DNA from 4 places in the Halomonas sp. IOP_6 genome. Region 1 is predicted to be linked to each of the others. Evidence: predicted binding sites of a transcription regulator. Region 1 holds the regulator's gene; each other region holds the start of a gene.
What was found. Region 1 encodes sigma-54, which starts transcription at its own class of promoters, with help from an activator protein. Its sites were predicted from a motif close to TGGCACNNNNNTTGCTNT; they were not measured.

Region 1 (4,154 bases):
GGCGTACTGGTATGGCTGGATCCGCGCGGCCCTCAAGACCAATCAATCGACGCAGAGGCTCGTGCTCAAGAGCCCGGCCATGTACTAGAGAATGCAGAAATTACTCTGTTTGGTGACACCGGAGCCATCCAGCAGTCGCTGACGACGCCACGCTTAGTTCATACCCCTCAAACGGCGATGACAGATGTCCTCTCCCCCAGGGCGACACTATTTGATAGCGATGAGCGTCAATGGCTAGCGACGGCGGAGACCGGCACCCTAAATACTGACACGCAGGCGCTCACGCTAGCTGGTTCAGCCCAATTACTTGCACCTGATGAGGGCTGGCAGTTGAATACTGAGTTATTACACTATGATGGCATCACCCGTCATGCTTGGAGCGATGCCGAAACCATACTTCAGCAACCGCCCCAGCGCATTGACGCTTCACGTATGGATGTATGGCTGGATGATAGCCAGATCCGCTTAACCAATAACGTGCGCGGCGTTCACCCGCCTGCCACTCGTTCTCAGTAGGAGTCGCGATGAACGTTCTTATTCGCACGGCACTCTTCGTCATTGCGCTACCCATTTCAGCGGCAGCGCTACCGGTTATGGCACAAAGCCAAGCCCCCGTAGAAGTAGAGGCTGACCGTTTAGATCTCGATCAACGCGCAGGCACCGCAGTGTATTCAGGCAACGTCGATATTCGGCAGGGCAATATGCAACTGCGCGGCGATCGCGTTGAGATTCAGCGCAACGATGCTGGCGAGCTATCGCGTGCCATTGCAACCGGTGGACGAGCCTACATACGTAACCAGCTCGAAGACCAAGCTAGCCCAATGGAAGGCTGGGCAAAACGTATTATTTACCATGTTGCCGAGCGTCGGGTAGAGCTCATTGACCAAGCGGAACTGACCCAGCAAGCAGATCGCTTTGAAGGTGGGCGATTAGAGTACTTTATCGACCAAGGTGTGGTTCAGGCGCGTTCTGATGTTAGTGGTGGTGAGCCACAACGTATCCGCATGACTCTTCAGCCGGAACAATAGGAGTGTCCAGTGGCGACCAATAACGCAGAGCCCGCACCTCAAACCACAGCCTCAGAATCAGAAACCGCGCCGATAAAAACACTTTATGCCCAACACTTAGCTAAAAGCTATAAACGCCGCCGTGTCGTTAAGGATATTAACCTAGAGATATCTCAAGGCAGCGTGGTAGGGCTACTAGGCCCCAATGGCGCAGGCAAAACGACATCGTTTTATATGATTGTCGGCTTGGTAAAGTCTGATGCGGGAAAGGTTGGCATTGATGAGCTTGATTTAACCCATGCCCCCATGCACGAACGTGCAATGGCTGGTATTGGCTACTTGCCTCAGGAAGCCTCTATTTTTCGCAAACTTACCGTCGCCGACAACATCATGGCAATCCTGGAAACCCGCAAAGAGCTCGATCGTAGCGCCAGGGAGCAGCGCCTTGAGTCGCTACTGGAAGATTTTCACATCACGCACATTCGTGACAACTTCGGCATGAGTCTTTCGGGCGGAGAGCGTAGACGTGTTGAGATTGCCCGCTCCCTCGCGACCGAGCCTGCCTTTATCCTGCTTGATGAGCCGTTTGCCGGCGTTGATCCAATCTCAGTGGGCGATATTAAAACGATCATTCGAGCCCTCAAAAAGCGCCATATCGGCGTGCTGATCACTGATCATAACGTCAGGGAAACACTGGATATTTGCGATATTGCTTACATTGTAGGTGACGGCCATATCATCGCCAGTGGCCCCCCTCAGGAAATTCTCAACAACCAGCGGGTAAGAGACGTTTATTTGGGGGCTGATTTCCGCTTGTAAACAGCCATCTGTAGAAAAAATAGTAGTGGTGGCATACTTATTGCACTTGCACCAAGCCATAACTCGCACTAGGGTGGAGCTTTCTGATTAACGAGCGGTTCTCAGATGGTCATGAAAGCTTCTCTTCAATTGCGTATCGGTACACAGCTGACCATGACACCTCAGCTGCAGCAGGCCATCGCCCTGTTACAGCTATCAACGCTGGACCTCCGTCAAGAAATTCAGCAAGCACTTGATGCCAATCCAATGCTTGAGCAGGAAGATGAGTTCGGCGAACAGGCCGTTAGTGAACCCCAGGAAGCTGAATGGTCCGAAAGCATTCCTAACGAACTCTCAACTGACAGTGACTGGTCAGACACTTATCAAGACCTTGGTAGCCATGGTGCCAGCAGCGAGGGGCCTGACTTTGAGCGTCAAGCCGCTGGTCAAAGTTTGCATGGCCACTTACTTTGGCAACTCGCCATGACAGATTTTTCACCACGCGACCACGCCATTGCTGAAAGCCTCATCGATGCACTGGATGCCAACGGCTACCTAACCCAGCCTCTCAATGACATTCGCGAAGGACTTAAAGCCCAAGGGCATGAAGGCCTTAGCCAGCGTGAAGTTGAAACAACCTTGCTTCGTCTTCAACAGTTTGAGCCCACCGGTGTATTTGCTCGCGACCTGCGGGAGTGCTTAATGCTGCAGCTCGCCTCACTACCGGAAGATACACCGCTGCTTATGCCTGCCAAGCGGTTAGTGCGTCAATTTCTGGAAGCGCTTGGTAAGGATGATGTGCGTTTGCTAAAGCGGCGGTTAAGTCTAGATGATGAGCAGCTTGATGATGTCATCCGCTTGATCCGCAGCCTTGATCCTCGCCCAGGAAGTGCCTTTGGCGACACTGATGACAGCTATGTAACGCCAGATTTAGTCGTACGCCATGACCACGAAGGATGGCACCTGGAGCTAAATCCTGAGGCATTGCCGCGCTTGCGCATTCAACCTGACTACGCAAGCCTGATCAAACGGGCTGACAAGAGCCAAGATAACCAATTTTTAAAAGAGCATCTCCAAGAAGCTCGCTGGCTCATCAAGAGCCTTTCAAGTCGAAATGATACGCTACTGCGGGTGGGCCGAGAAATCATAGCTCGCCAGATAGGCTTTCTGGAACACGGCGAAGAAGCCATGAAACCGCTGATTTTAGCCGATATCGCAGACGCCGTAGAAATGCATGAATCCACTATTTCCAGGGTCACCACCCAGAAATACATTCATACTCCGCGCGGAGTGTTTGAGCTCAAATACTTCTTTTCAAGCCAAGTAAGTGGCCAGGACGGCGGTGACAGTCACTCCAGCACCGCCATCCGCGCTCGAATCAAAAAACTGGTGCAAGATGAACCGCCCGGGAAACCTCTCTCAGACAGCCGCCTCGTGTCGCTATTGGAAGAGGGTGGCATTAATGTGGCAAGGCGAACGGTGGCCAAATATCGCGAGTCGATGGGTATACCCTCTTCAAGCGAACGCCGCCGTTTACGCTAATAAAACAGTGCTAACGAACAAAGTCTGTCTAAGGGCTTTGCAATAGCGCAAAAAGGGTTACAATCGAAGAACAGTCCGATGGATAAGGAGCACGTCAATGCAAGTAAATATCACTGGTCATCACGTAGATCTGACTGACGCCTTGCGTGACTATGTAAATGAGAAGCTGGAACGCGTTGAGCGCCATTATGACAATATCACCACCGTACAAGTGACCTTATCTGTTGAAAAGGAGCGCCAGCAAGCTGCCTGCACCCTGCATGCTGCAGGTGCCGATCTACACGCAGAAGCATTAGACAACGATATGTACGCTGCGATTGATGCACTAGCGGACAAAATTGATCGTCAACTCGTTAAACACAAGGAAAAAGCACAAGCTCGCGCCCAAGGCGCTGGCGTGCGTTAACTCAATGACGTTGGAAACTATTCTTCCCCCGGAGCGCGTGCTGTATGACGTCCCCGGGGGCAGCAAAAAAAGGGTGCTGGAATTTTTCAGCACCTTTATTGCGCAAAACACGCCAAGCCTAGATAGCCAAGAAGTCTTCAGCCGCCTGATTGGTCGTGAGCGTTTGGGTAGCACTGGAATAGGCAACGGCGTTGCTATTCCTCACGCCCGTAGCCCTCACTGCAGCTCGCCTATCGCTGGTTTTTTAAAGTTAGCTGAGCCAGTAGATTTCGATGCTATTGATGGCGACCCCGTCGACCTTGTTTTCGTACTTTTAGTGCCCGAAGAGGCGGACGACACGCACTTAGCCTTATTAGGGCAAGTGGCGTCCATCATGAACAACGTTGACACACGTCAGCAGC
Region 2 (4,154 bases), on a different contig from region 1:
CCAGCAAAGACGATGTTGGCTCGCCAGATTTCTTCACGGGGATACAAGCCGTAGATAAACTGGGTAAAGCGTGCATTGATGAAGACCCAGCAAGCTCCTTCCCGAGAGCAGTCATCCCGTGTGGTACCTATCCAGTCAGCATTCAAAAACGCCCACTGAACGGTGGGAACAACAAGCAAATAGAGTATGTAAAGCCCGATCAGGGTAAAGATGGTATTGATCGGGCCATTGAACAGATTGGTACGTAGCCAAGCAATCGCCCCGACAGAACTACTGGGGGCTGGCCGCTCTTTAATGATTGTTTGATTATGGATCATGTAAACATCCTCACCGTCGGCCTAGCGTTCAACCAGTGCCACTCGGGCGTTGAACCAGTTCATAAACATGGACACCAGCAGGCTGATGGTTAGGTAGACCGCCATGGTCATTGCAATGACCTCAATGGCTTGGCCGGTCTGGTTCAGCGTGGTGCCTGCAAACACCGAGACAAGGTCGGGATAACCGATGGCGGTTGCCAGCGACGAGTTCTTAATCAAGTTCAAGTACTGGCTGGTTAGCGGCGGAATAATGACGCGCAGTGCCTGAGGGATAACCACCAGACGAAGTACCAGGTTACGTGGCAGGCTTAGTGCCTGGGCAGCTTCCGTTTGCCCGTGCGAAATTGCTTGAATGCCAGAGCGGACAATTTCAGCAATAAAGGAGGCGGTATAAATCGACAGTGCCAGCCAAAGCGCGAGGAACTCAGGGATTACCGTAATACCGCCACGGAAATTAAAGCCGCGTAGTTCCGGCATTTCCCAGGTAACCGGCACGCCAGTGGCAACTAGCACTAACAGCGGTAAGCCAAAAATCAGCAAAAACGAGATCCAGTAAGCCGGCAGGCGTTTGCCTGTGGCTTCATGGCGACGCTTGTTCCATATCACCAGGGCAATACTGGCAACAATGGCGACAAGGAAGGTAAGAGGGATCAAGCCAAAGCCAGACTCAAACAGCGGCTGGGGTAAATACAATCCGCGTACGTTGAGAAAGAGAGCCTCGCCAAATGCCAGGCTATCTCTGGCGCTTGGCAACGTGCGTAATACCGCAAAGTACCAGAAGAAAATTTGTAGTAGCAGCGGGATATTGCGGAAGGTTTCGATATAGGCGGTGGCTAAGCGCGCCAGCAGCCAGTTAGGCGACAGGCGGGCGATGCCAACAATAAAGCCAATGATGGTCGCGGCCAATACCCCTAGGCCACCCACCAACAACGTATTCAGTAAGCCAACCAGGAAGGTACGGCCATAAGTGCTCTGAGATGAGTAGTCGATCAGACTCTGCACAATCCCAAAGCCTGCGGTGTTGCCCAAGAAACCAAACCCGGTGGTGATACCACGTGCGGATAAGTTGTCTTGGACATTACCGACAATGTAGAGCAGAAAGGCTGCCACAGCGGCGACGAGGAGTAGCTGGAAAATAAGCGCACGTTTGGCGCGATCTCGCCAAAACGGCGGCTTGTGGCCAGCGGGACGAGTGTTAGGACTTACGGACATGGAAGGCGTCTCCGCGATACGGACGGTCAATCAAATGGCCCGCCGATGCCCTTGGAAGAATGGGGCGGCGGGCCGGGGTCAAACGAGACGCTTAGCGAATCGGCGGTGCGTACTGGAAACCACCTTGATTCCAGAGGGCGTTAACGCCGCGCTCAATTTCAAGCGGAGAGCCCATACCGACGTTGCGCTCAAAGCTTTCGCCGTAGTTACCAACTTGGCTCAGGATGTTGTAAGCCCAATCGGCTTCTAAGCCCATACCTTCACCGTAGTTGCCATCTTGGCCAAGTAGGCGGGCAACATCAGGATTCTCAGAGCTGAGCATCTCTTCGGCATTTTCGCTGGTGATGCCGTACTCTTCGCCGTTAAGCATGGCGAATAACGACCACTTCACGATGTTAAACCATACATCGTCACCTTGACGCACCACCGGGCCGAGCGGCTCTTTGGAGATAACGTCTGGCAGAATCATCGCGCCAGACGGGTCATCTAGCTGAATACGCAGTGCGGCTAGCTGGGAAGTATCGGAGGTGAGAACGTCACAGCGGCCAGCCTGGAAGCCACCCACGGTTTGCTCAGAGGTATCGAAAACGATGGGGTCGAATTCCATGCCGTTGGCACGGAAGTAGTCTGCTAGGTTTAGCTCAGTCGTGGTGCCAGACTGAATACAAATAGCGGCACCGTCCAGTTCAGATGCGCTGGAAATACCCAGGTCGCGGGAGACCATAAAGCCTTGGCCATCATAGAAGTTAACGCCAGTGAAGTTGAGGCCCAGCGTGGTGTCACGAGTGGTGGTCCAGGTGGTGTTGCGTGAAAGTACGTCGACTTCGCCAGACTGCAGGGCCGTAAAACGCTCTACAGCGTTCAGAGAAATGTAGTTCACCGCATCAGCATCACCGAGAACGGCAGCTGCAACAGCACGACATACGTCAACGTCGAGTCCTTGCCAGTTACCTTCATCGTCCGGGGCGGAAAAGCCTGGCAGGCCGTCACTGACGCCGCACTGTACGGCGCCACGTTCCATCGTGTCTTCTAACGTATCAGCTTGAGCAGTGGCGACACCGGCCAACGTGATAGCACCCGCGGAGGCCAGCAGTACCAAGTGTTTTTTATTCATCATGGTCGTTCCCCTTACTCGATTTAATGTCGTTATGCATGCAGATGCATGACACTAAAAGCTAGCAAGGAAGGTGCCAGAAAGGATATGTCGTCAAATTCAGCGCTTTTCAACGCAAAATGCCAGCTGTATACGAAAGTATTGGTGCAAAAAGGAACATTAGCGACTAGCGATTGCTCTATTTTGGTGCGAGTCGCTAACGTTGCTGATAGTTTTAGAATAGTAGGTTTAAGCGTTACAGATTAACGGGTTTGAAAGATAAACAGGATTAGCGAATAGGGGGTGCGTATTGAATGCCACCATCTTTCCACAAGGCGTTTAAGCCTCTGGCAATCTTGAAGTCAGAGTCAGCACCGACGTTTTTATCAAAGATATCGGCGTAGTTACCCACCTGCTTGATGATTTGGTACGCCCAATCGGTATTGATGCCCATTGGCTCACCAAAGTCACCATCTTGACCAAGCAGGCGCATGACATCAGGATTCTCCGAATTAAGCTGTTCATCTACGTTAGCTTGTGTAATGCCTAGCTCTTCCGCATTTAGCATGGCAAACAGCGACCACTTCACAAGATTGAACCATTGGTCATCATTTTGACGAACGGCTGGGCCCAGCGGTTCTTTCGAGATAATTTCAGGGAGCACGACCGCCATGTCGGGATCAGCAAGCTGCATCCGTTGGGCATACAGTTGGGAAGCGTCGGAGCTTAAAACATCGCAACGGCCCGCTTCAAAGCCAGCAATAGATTGCTCAGGCGCATCAAAAACGACAGCATCATAAGTCATGCCGTTGATACGAAAGTAATCAGAAAGATTGAGTTCGCTGGTGGTGCCGGACTGGGTACAAACTGCCGCGCCATCAAGCTCTTTAGCGCTTTGCACGCCTAGATCGCTGGCCACCATAAAGGCTTGGCCATCGTAGTAACTTACGCCGGTAAAGTTCATCCCCATCGTCGTGTCACGGCTCGAGGTCCAGGTCGTGGTGCGTGATAGGACATCGACTTCGCCAGACTGCAGCGCGGTGAAACGTTCTACCGAGTCGAGTGGCACGAAGTCTACTTTTGTCGCGTCGCCAAGCGCCGCAGCGGCAATGGCACGGCATACATCGGTATCCAGGCCCCGGTATTGGTCGTCGTCATCTAATGACGAAAAGCCTGGCTGGGCAGCGTTAACGCCACAACGTACGCTATCGCGCTCCTGAACGGTTTCCAGCGTACTGGCCATGGCCATCGCAGGTACTAAAACACCAATTCCTACTCCCAACCAACGAACGGTTTTCATTTGTTATTCCTTAACGTGAAAGGGCAAGTAAACGTAAGCACATAAAAAAAGCCGAGCAATGCTCGGCTTTTTGGCTATTCGCAGGCGCTAAGTTATGCGAAGGCTTTACGCATAAAAGGCGGCAGCGATAGTGCACCACGGTGAGCATCACCAGTGTAGTACTGTAGCGGCATTTTATGCTCAGCGGCAGCCTGTTCGCGGAAGCTTTCAACGCTGGTCGCTTTACCGGCCA
Region 3 (4,154 bases), on a different contig from region 1:
GCCGATAATAGTGTGTTGGCCATCAGGAGTTAAATAAATCGCCAACTCTTGGCCCTGTACGCTAGCACCGTAACCACGCATGCCCCCTGGCGCCTCAAACTGACCGTGAATCGTTATCCCCTGGTTGGTGAGCGCTTGAACCGGTGCAGGCAGTTCTTCGGCATAACTCAACGACACGCTACTCATCGCTACAGTAAGCGCTAAGGTGCGCAATCCCGGCAAAAAAATGTGAGGCATAACACGTCCTTATACATGCGAAAAGTCGGCATCAACGCTATCGCCATTGATGATGATCGCGACAGTATCTCAGTCATCGATTATTTGGCGATTATATTGCCTAATTACTGAGACATTATGCCGCAATGCACCTTTCACGTGTCTGCCACCATCCATCTTATTGCATAGGGAGGAAGCGCGGTTTCCTCCAGGGCGTTTTGCAGATCTAAAGCACGCCAAGCATGTTGGCTAAGTGCCTGCTCAAGTGCTTCTCCTACATTATCTAATGGCAGTAGCGTATCGGTGACATTAAACAGGGCAAGCAGGCGGCGGCCGTCGCTTAGCGGGCCTCGCTCAATGGCTAACACGTCAGGCGGCGTGGTCAGTACGCGTTGTGTGGCGTTGGGGTGGAAGCAGGGCTCTGTGCGCCGAAGTTCCAGCAAGCGGCTAAGCGCATGAAACACATCGTGAGTCGGCGTTGAGGGGCTTTCGAGTAACAGTGCTAGCTCATCACGCTGCCAGCGGCGTCGATTAATTGAGCGCAATCGGCCGCTGCGCTCCACTCCTTCGACATCGTTAAGCGTGCCGGTCAATGTATGAATATAGAGGGCGGGAATGCCCTGGAGCGTCAGCATAATAGCTTGGCTGCACAGGAAGCGGGCAATTTGCCAGGGGTCTGGTCCTCTGCGCGTGCCGCGCATGGCCTCAAACCAAGTAATATTGATTTCGTAGGGCGAGTCACTGCCATCGGGATTGCTCCGCATGCTGACAAAGCCACCAAAGCGATGCATCAGTTCTAGCAGTGCATCTCGCTCATGATCGGGTAGCACCCCTTCTAAAGGGCGCACGCCAATACCATCATGGCTCGCGGTGAAGTTTAAATAGGTGCAGTGTCTGGGCAATATCGGCAGGCTGGAAAGCCATGTTTGAAGGGTAGTGGCTTCACCGCGGGTGAGCGTGTGCAATAACAAAGGGGGCAGGGCGAATTGATAGACCATATGAGCTTCGTCTGGTGCCCCGTTGGCTAACCGCTCTAGGCCAAAGTAACTGATATTTTCTGCGTGAGGGACATTGGTCTCGGTAATTATCAGCGTGCCCGGCGCTATTTCATCCACAATGGCGCGCAGTAAACGGACCACCGTATGGGTTTCGGGAAGGTGGATGCATGGCGTTCCCAGACGCTTCCATAAAAATGCCACTGCATCCAGGCGAATGATACGCACGCCCTGTTGGAGGTAAAACAGCAGGATGCCAACAAACTCGAGCAATACGTCAGGATTTTCAAAGTTTAAATCGATCTGATCTTCTGAGAAGGTTGCCCATACATGGCGCGTGCCCCGGCGCGTGGAAATGGGCACTAGCAATGGGCTGCTACGTGGTCGAACCACGTCAGAAACATCGGTTTCTGGGTCTATTTCTATAAAGTAATCACGACCCGGCAAACTTCCGGTTAAATAATCCACAAACCACAGGGATTCGCGAGACACGTGGTTTAGCACTAAATCGCCCATCACGTCATAGTGGCTTGCTAGCTCACGGATGTGCTGCCAATCACCTAGCTCTGGATTAACCTCGCGGTAATGAATGACTGAAAAGCCATCATCGCTACTCCAAGGAAAAAAAGGTAGCACATGCACGCCGCTAATACGCTCCCCCAAATAGCGTTGAAGAAACTCATTCAGCACAGCAAGAGGAGGCGTTTCCTCTGCCACAATGGAATCACCGTAGCTAATGACCCATTGATCTTTTTCGCTCCACGTTGGTGCATTATCGCCTTCAGCCGCGGTATTTTCTGTTATGGCTGGCGCCTGTGATGCACTGCGAAAGTGGTCAATGTGTTGTCCAAGACGGCGCTGTACCTCGCTGGCGCGGGGGCCGTAGAGGTGCGAAAGGAAATGGTGGACTGTCTGCTCAAATGGGGTCATAGGGGTTTCCTCTTAAACAACCTACGACAAACGCTGCAGCTTGTGTGCCAAATCGTTACAATGCTAGGTTAACGCCGCGTTTAAAGAAGCGACTATTTTTGCTTGCAAGCGCCCTTAAACTGCATGTCGTTGTAGCGCGTGGCTACTCCGCTGCTAATAAAAGTTCACAATATGCTTATATGTGCCGTTATCCGCACAAGCTGACACGCTGCACGTACTGACAACAGGTTGACTGCCATGCATTGCCCTTTTTGTGGTGCTAATGATACTCGAGTGACCGACTCGCGGCTGGTAGCCGACGGTGACCAGGTGCGCCGTCGTCGCCAATGCGCTAGCTGCCAAGAGCGCTTCACCACGTATGAAACCGCAGAACTGATTATGCCGAGGGTCGTAAAATCCGACGGCTCACGCGAAACCTTTAACGAGAGCAAGCTGCGTGCAGGCATGTTGCGAGCGCTGGAGAAGCGTCCGGTAAGTGCCGAGGCAATAGAAGCCGCCGTTGAGCGTATTCGCCAATCGCTTCGTGCCCGCGGGGACCGCGAAGTAAATGCGCGGGATATCGGTGAGGCCGTTATGAAGGCATTAAGCAACCTGGATCAGGTGGCGTATATTCGCTTTGCATCGGTATATCGTAAGTTTCAGGATTTAGACGAATTTCGCGCTGAGATAGACCGTCTTTCTCAAGATCCTGGCGATCACCCTGCATCAGCCCACAGCGATCCACATCGCGGAGAGGCTTGATGAACGAGTTGATGGAGAGAGGCTTTACCAGCGCTGATCATCAATTTATGGCGCGTGCTCTGCAATTGGCGGCGAAAGGGCTGTATACAACAGACCCCAACCCCCGGGTAGGCTGTGTTATTGTCCGCTACGATCAACACGCGGAAGGGCAAGTGGTTGGCGATGGCTTTCACCTCCGTGCTGGCGAACCTCATGCAGAAATCCACGCGCTTAACGCCGCTGGTGCAAAGGCAGAAGGCGCAACGGCTTATGTCACGCTGGAACCTTGTTCCCATACAGGACGCACTGGCCCTTGTGCCGTTGCGTTAGCGGATGCCAACGTTGCCCGCGTGGTGGTCGCAATGGTTGACCCTAACCCTTGCGTGAGTGGACGCGGTATCAAGCGGCTTCGGGAATCAGGAATTCAGGTAGATGTTGGGCTGTTGGAACAGGATGCCCGTGCGTTAAATCCTGGCTTTATTTCCCGTATGCAGCACAAACGTCCCTTTGTACGCTTAAAAATGGCCATGAGCCTGGATGGCCGCACTGCCATGGGCTCTGGAGAGTCGCAATGGATTACTGGCCCAGAAGCTCGCAGTCAAGTGCAGCGTCTGCGAGCTCGTTCAAGCGCTATTTTGAGCGGCGTTGAGTCCGTCATTATGGATGATTCACGGCTAACAGTGCGCGCAGACCAGTTGGGGCTCGATAACGCGGATACAATTAGTCAGCGGCAGCCACTACGCGTTATTTTGGATTCGCGTCTGCGGTTACCGTTAGCGGCCGCTTGTCTTCGTGAACCAGGCCGCACATTGATTATTACCACTGAACACCACAGTGAAGAAAAACGCCAAAAGCTGGAAGCTGCAGGCGCTGACATTAAGGTACTGCCCGCGGCTCAAGAAGGCCGAATCGACCTCGCAGAGATGCTGAGCTGGTTGGCTGAGCATGAGCTGGTAAATGAGCTGCTGGTTGAAACCGGCGCTACGCTGGCAGGCGCGCTGCTAGATGCAAATGCGGTGGATGAACTGCAGTTATTTGTTGCTCCCACGCTTTTGGGTGGCGAGGCTCGACCACTATTTGCGTTGCCCGGGATGACCCGCATGGCCGACCAAAAGCGTTTAACTATTAAAGAAATTCGAGCCGTTGGGAGTGACTGGCGCATCATCGCTAAACCGTGCACTGACTAGCGCGCCGGGCCAGAGCAAGGTACCCTGACGCGCGAAATCGCATGTGTTGCGACCACTTATTTTGGAGATTCCATGGCGCATTCCTCTTCAGAGGGTTTGTCCCCTA
Region 4 (4,154 bases), on a different contig from region 1:
ATTTTAGGCTGCGAAGCACCCGTCGCGATTAAACCGCGTCTTTACCGGTTTCACCGGTACGAATACGGATCACCTGCTCCAGCGGCATGACAAAGATTTTGCCGTCGCCGATTTTGCCTGTATTGGCAACCTGCGTAATGGCATCAATAACCTGTTCCGCCATATCGTCATCTACCGCAACTTCTAGCTTTACTTTGGGCAGAAAATCCACCACGTACTCTGCACCACGATATAGCTCTGTGTGACCTTTCTGACGGCCAAAGCCCTTCACTTCCGTTACCGTAATGCCCTGCACGCCGATATCAGAGAGCGATTCGCGTACGTCATCAAGCTTAAACGGCTTGATAATGGCTGAGATCAATTTCATTGCGACATCCTCTAGCTTGGTGGCCTTTTATTAAAGGTTGGCGGGACACTGCTGTTAGCCAAGCCCGTTAGCGTTAAGCATACACCGCTACAGGCAGAGAATAAAAAATCAGCGCCAATGGATTGTAACAATGCACTAAGGCAAAAAGGCCTCCCGCTAGGGGAGGCCAAAAGAGCACGCCAGCTCATTTCATTAGCGTAAGCTTATTTCTTAACGCTAAATTCGGGATAGGCTTCAAGACCGCACTCAGCAATATCGACACCTTCATACTCTTCTTCTTCGCTGACACGGATGCCCATGATGGCTTTCAGCACCAGCCATACCACCAGGCTCGCAACGAATACCCAGCCAAAGATACCAACGATACCGATCAGCTGTGCGCCGAAAGAAGCGTCGCCATTGGTCAGCGGAACTGCCAGCACGCCCCAGATACCCACCACACCGTGTACCGAGATAGCGCCGACCGGATCATCAAGCTTCAGCTTGTCCAGCGTGACGATCGCAGCGACAACGATCAAGCCACCTACCGCCCCAATCACCGCAGCGCCTAGCGCAGAGGGCGACAGAGGATCCGCAGTAATCGCGACAAGACCAGCCAGTGCACCGTTAAGCGCCATGGTAAGGTCCGCTTTACGGAACCACAGTTTGGCAAGAATAAGTGCGGCAAGCACGCCACCGGCAGCGGCCGCGTTGGTGTTAACAAACACTTGAGCAACGTTGTTGGCAGAGCTGATATCAGACATTTTCAACTCAGAGCCACCATTGAAGCCGAACCACCCCATCCAAAGGATAAAAGTACCCAGTGTGGCCAGCGGCATGTTGGCGCCTGGAATCGCGTGGATAGACCCATCTTTACCATACTTACCTTTACGTGGGCCAAGCACCAATACACCCGCTAAGGCAGCCGCGGCACCTGCTAAGTGAACAATGCCGGAACCCGCGTAATCGGAATAGCCGACTTCAGACAACCAGCCGCCGCCCCACGTCCAGTAGCCAGACACCGGATAAATAAAGGCTGTCATCACCACTGCGAAGGCCAGGAAAGCCCACAGCTTCATGCGCTCAGCAACCGCACCAGACACAATCGACATGGCAGTGGCCACGAACACTACCTGGAAGAAAAAGTCAGAGCGCATTGAGTAGTAAGGCGCATCATCACCGCCTGCGGTCACTGCATCCACGCTGTTTTCAGCGCCAATCAAGAAACCAAGGTTGGGTAGGAAGCCACCCGCGCTGCTGGAATACATAATGTAGTAACCCACCAGCAAGTACATGGTGCAGGCAATCGCAAATAGCGCGATATTTTTGGTCAGAATCTCGGCGGTGTTTTTTGAACGTACCAAGCCAGCCTCAAGCATTGAGAAGCCAGCGGCCATCCACATGACGAGCACGCCGCAAATTAGGAAGTAAAACGTGTCGAGCGCGTAGCTCAGATCAGTCAACTCATTCATTTTAAGTTCCCCGTTGAACTATAGAAATGATCCGAAAAAACAGCTTCAAACGGCGTCTGCACCGCGTTCGCCTGTCCGAATCCGAATAACGTCTTCAAGCGGTGTCACAAACACCTTGCCGTCACCGATCTTGCCGCTGTTAGCCGCGCTACAGATCGCTTCCAATACGCTCTCTAACCGGGTGTCGTCCACGGCCACTTCAACTTTTACCTTGGGTAGAAAGTCGACGACGTACTCCGCACCACGATACAGCTCGGTATGCCCCTTTTGACGACCGAAGCCTTTAACTTCAGTCACCGTGATGCCCTGAACGCCGTTGTCAGCGAGCGCTTCACGAACGTCGTCAAGTTTGAATGGCTTGATGATAGCGGTGATGAGTTTCATCCCGGATCTCCCCTGCTGGATTAGGTAGCGGCAGCGCCGCCCGAATTAACTGCTTATCTCGTTAATGCGCATACCATGCCACCCAACTTTTTTTTCTTATAAGTCAGCAGTTTGTTTTATAAAACTCAAGATTATTCGGTGGCAAGGAAGACTTAGCAGCAGCCGCCACTGCCTGCTTGCACCATAAAAGAACATTAATAAAAACGCGGCGCTCCATTTCGATGCACTCCTTCGATACACCCCGCCGATAAAGAGAAGCCAGAGGCTAATTTGTAAACGATGCATGCGCATCGACTGCGGGTTGCGTATCCTTATAGTTAGTAAGCAGTGCACATTTATGCGTGGTCATTTAAGGAGAGAGCGATGGCGCCTCAAGATCGCATTAGCCGTTTAGCCCAGCAAATTGGGGATCGTTTACAGAACGCATCCCAAGCCCCGGAAGATATCCAAAAAGGCGTACAGCAGGTAGTGCGTGGTGCCTTTGACAGGCTGGAGCTGGTGTCACGGGAAGACTTTGATATTTTGATGGATGTATTACAGCGCACCCGCTCCCGCGTTGAAGCTCTAGAGCGCCAAGTGGCCAGCCTTGAGGCAGCCGTGGAAGCTTCTACCTCAACGAGCCCTTCCCCCGTTGAAGCAGAAGCACCACCAACCCCCGCTCCTGAACCGAACAGTGATGGTTCAGAGGATAACAAGCCCGCCTAAACCCAGAACGGACGGCAATAGGCTTACGACGCCTATTGCCGACACTAAGTGGTGGCTTAATACGTTGATGTTGATGACGTAAAGAGCGTCATACCCACTCAATAAACACGAATCAATATCATTGACATTGACTGTTGTGGTGATACTCTCCGCCTCCTATTCCCTAACTGCTCGCGGATTGTTCATCATGTCTGACTGGTCTTCTTCAACGGCTGCACTCATTGGCACGGGTCTATTACTAGGCTTTTCCAGCAATGTTTTCGCCCAAAACACAACGTCTGGATCCACGCTAAACGCAAACGCTGAAGATACCATGGTAGTGGTTGGCTCCCGCACCCCGACCCAGATCAGTCAGATACCTGGCGCGGTATGGGTGATTGACAAAGAGATGCTGCAACAGCAGACCCGCAATGGTGCAGACCTAAAGACGGCATTGGGGCAACTTGTGCCGGGGCTGGATCTGGCACCGCAAGGGCGCACCAATTATGGGCAAAACATGCGTGGTCGGGGCGTGCAGGTGCTTATCGATGGCGTATCTCTGAACAGTTCGCGTGGGCTTTCCCGTCAGTTCGACGCCATTGACCCCTTCAATATTGAGCGTGTAGAAGTGCTTTCCGGCGCCAGCAGCCTGTATGGCGGCGGTGCTACGGGGGGCTTGATCAATATCATTACGCGCAAAGGCGAAGAAGGCCTGAACTGGCGCACCGAAGCTGGCATCACCACGGGCTTCAACAACAGCGATGATATGGATCGACGCCTGTCGCAATCGATCAGCGGCGGCAATGAGCGGGTTCAGGGCTACCTGGGTACCTCAATTGTGGACAACGGCCGTCACTACGACGGCGGCGGCCAAGAGATCTTTCCCGATATTGCCCAGACCGACCTGCAGGACAATCGCAGCATTGATGTATTGGGCAACCTCTCATTCCGTTTGACCGACGAACAGAGCCTGGAACTGGGCGCCCAGCTGTATCGTTCCGGCTACGAAGGTAATCGGGGTGTTTACTTTCCCAACCTCGACGCAGCCACGCCCAACTTGAACGATGCCGAGATTCGCGACGGCTACCGTTCACAGCGCGATCCGGAAACCGACCGCAAGCTGGTCAACGTCAACTATCACCACGCTAACCTGTGGGGGCAAAACTTCTACCTGCAGGCGTTTCACCGGGAGGAAGAGTCCAGTTTTCAGGCATTTCCCTACCCAGTCGCCGACGGTCTGCAGTTTCGCGCATCGCAACAAAACACTG

Region 2: K7H08_RS09695 (amino acid ABC transporter substrate-binding protein) is a predicted target of sigma-54. The motif match lies at 2,705-2,722, and genes of this name have one in related genera.
Region 3: K7H08_RS17155 (sugar phosphorylase) is a predicted target of sigma-54. The motif match lies at 2,174-2,191, and genes of this name have one in related genera.
Region 4: K7H08_RS09605 (P-II family nitrogen regulator) is a predicted target of sigma-54. The motif match lies at 2,266-2,283, and genes of this name have one in related genera.

What each region holds. Positions count from the first base shown of each region.
Region 1 covers NZ_JAIRBO010000001.1:548,354-552,507, forward strand. Annotated here, with positions in the region: gene lptC (LPS export ABC transporter periplasmic protein LptC) at 1-516, shown strand, start outside; gene lptA (lipopolysaccharide transport periplasmic protein LptA) at 525-1,028, shown strand; gene lptB (LPS export ABC transporter ATP-binding protein) at 1,101-1,826, shown strand; gene K7H08_RS02620 (RNA polymerase factor sigma-54) at 1,932-3,347, shown strand; gene hpf (ribosome hibernation-promoting factor, HPF/YfiA family) at 3,445-3,753, shown strand; gene ptsN (PTS IIA-like nitrogen regulatory protein PtsN) at 3,758-4,154, shown strand, end outside.
Region 2 covers NZ_JAIRBO010000004.1:273,682-277,835, forward strand. Annotated here, with positions in the region: gene K7H08_RS09685 (amino acid ABC transporter permease) at 1-317, opposite strand, end outside; gene K7H08_RS09690 (amino acid ABC transporter permease) at 339-1,529, opposite strand; gene K7H08_RS09695 (amino acid ABC transporter substrate-binding protein) at 1,621-2,646, opposite strand; gene K7H08_RS09700 (amino acid ABC transporter substrate-binding protein) at 2,912-3,922, opposite strand; gene speE (polyamine aminopropyltransferase) at 4,015-4,154, opposite strand, start outside.
Region 3 covers NZ_JAIRBO010000013.1:25,628-29,781, forward strand. Annotated here, with positions in the region: gene dsbG (thiol:disulfide interchange protein DsbG) at 1-237, opposite strand, end outside; gene K7H08_RS17155 (sugar phosphorylase) at 372-2,141, opposite strand; gene nrdR (transcriptional regulator NrdR) at 2,379-2,882, shown strand; gene ribD (bifunctional diaminohydroxyphosphoribosylaminopyrimidine deaminase/5-amino-6-(5-phosphoribosylamino)uracil reductase RibD) at 2,882-4,048, shown strand; gene ribBA (bifunctional 3,4-dihydroxy-2-butanone-4-phosphate synthase/GTP cyclohydrolase II) at 4,121-4,154, shown strand, end outside.
Region 4 covers NZ_JAIRBO010000004.1:254,398-258,551, reverse strand. Annotated here, with positions in the region: gene glnK (P-II family nitrogen regulator) at 29-367, opposite strand; gene K7H08_RS09610 (ammonium transporter) at 571-1,818, opposite strand; gene K7H08_RS09605 (P-II family nitrogen regulator) at 1,864-2,202, opposite strand; gene K7H08_RS09600 (accessory factor UbiK family protein) at 2,566-2,907, shown strand; gene K7H08_RS09595 (TonB-dependent receptor) at 3,095-4,154, shown strand, end outside.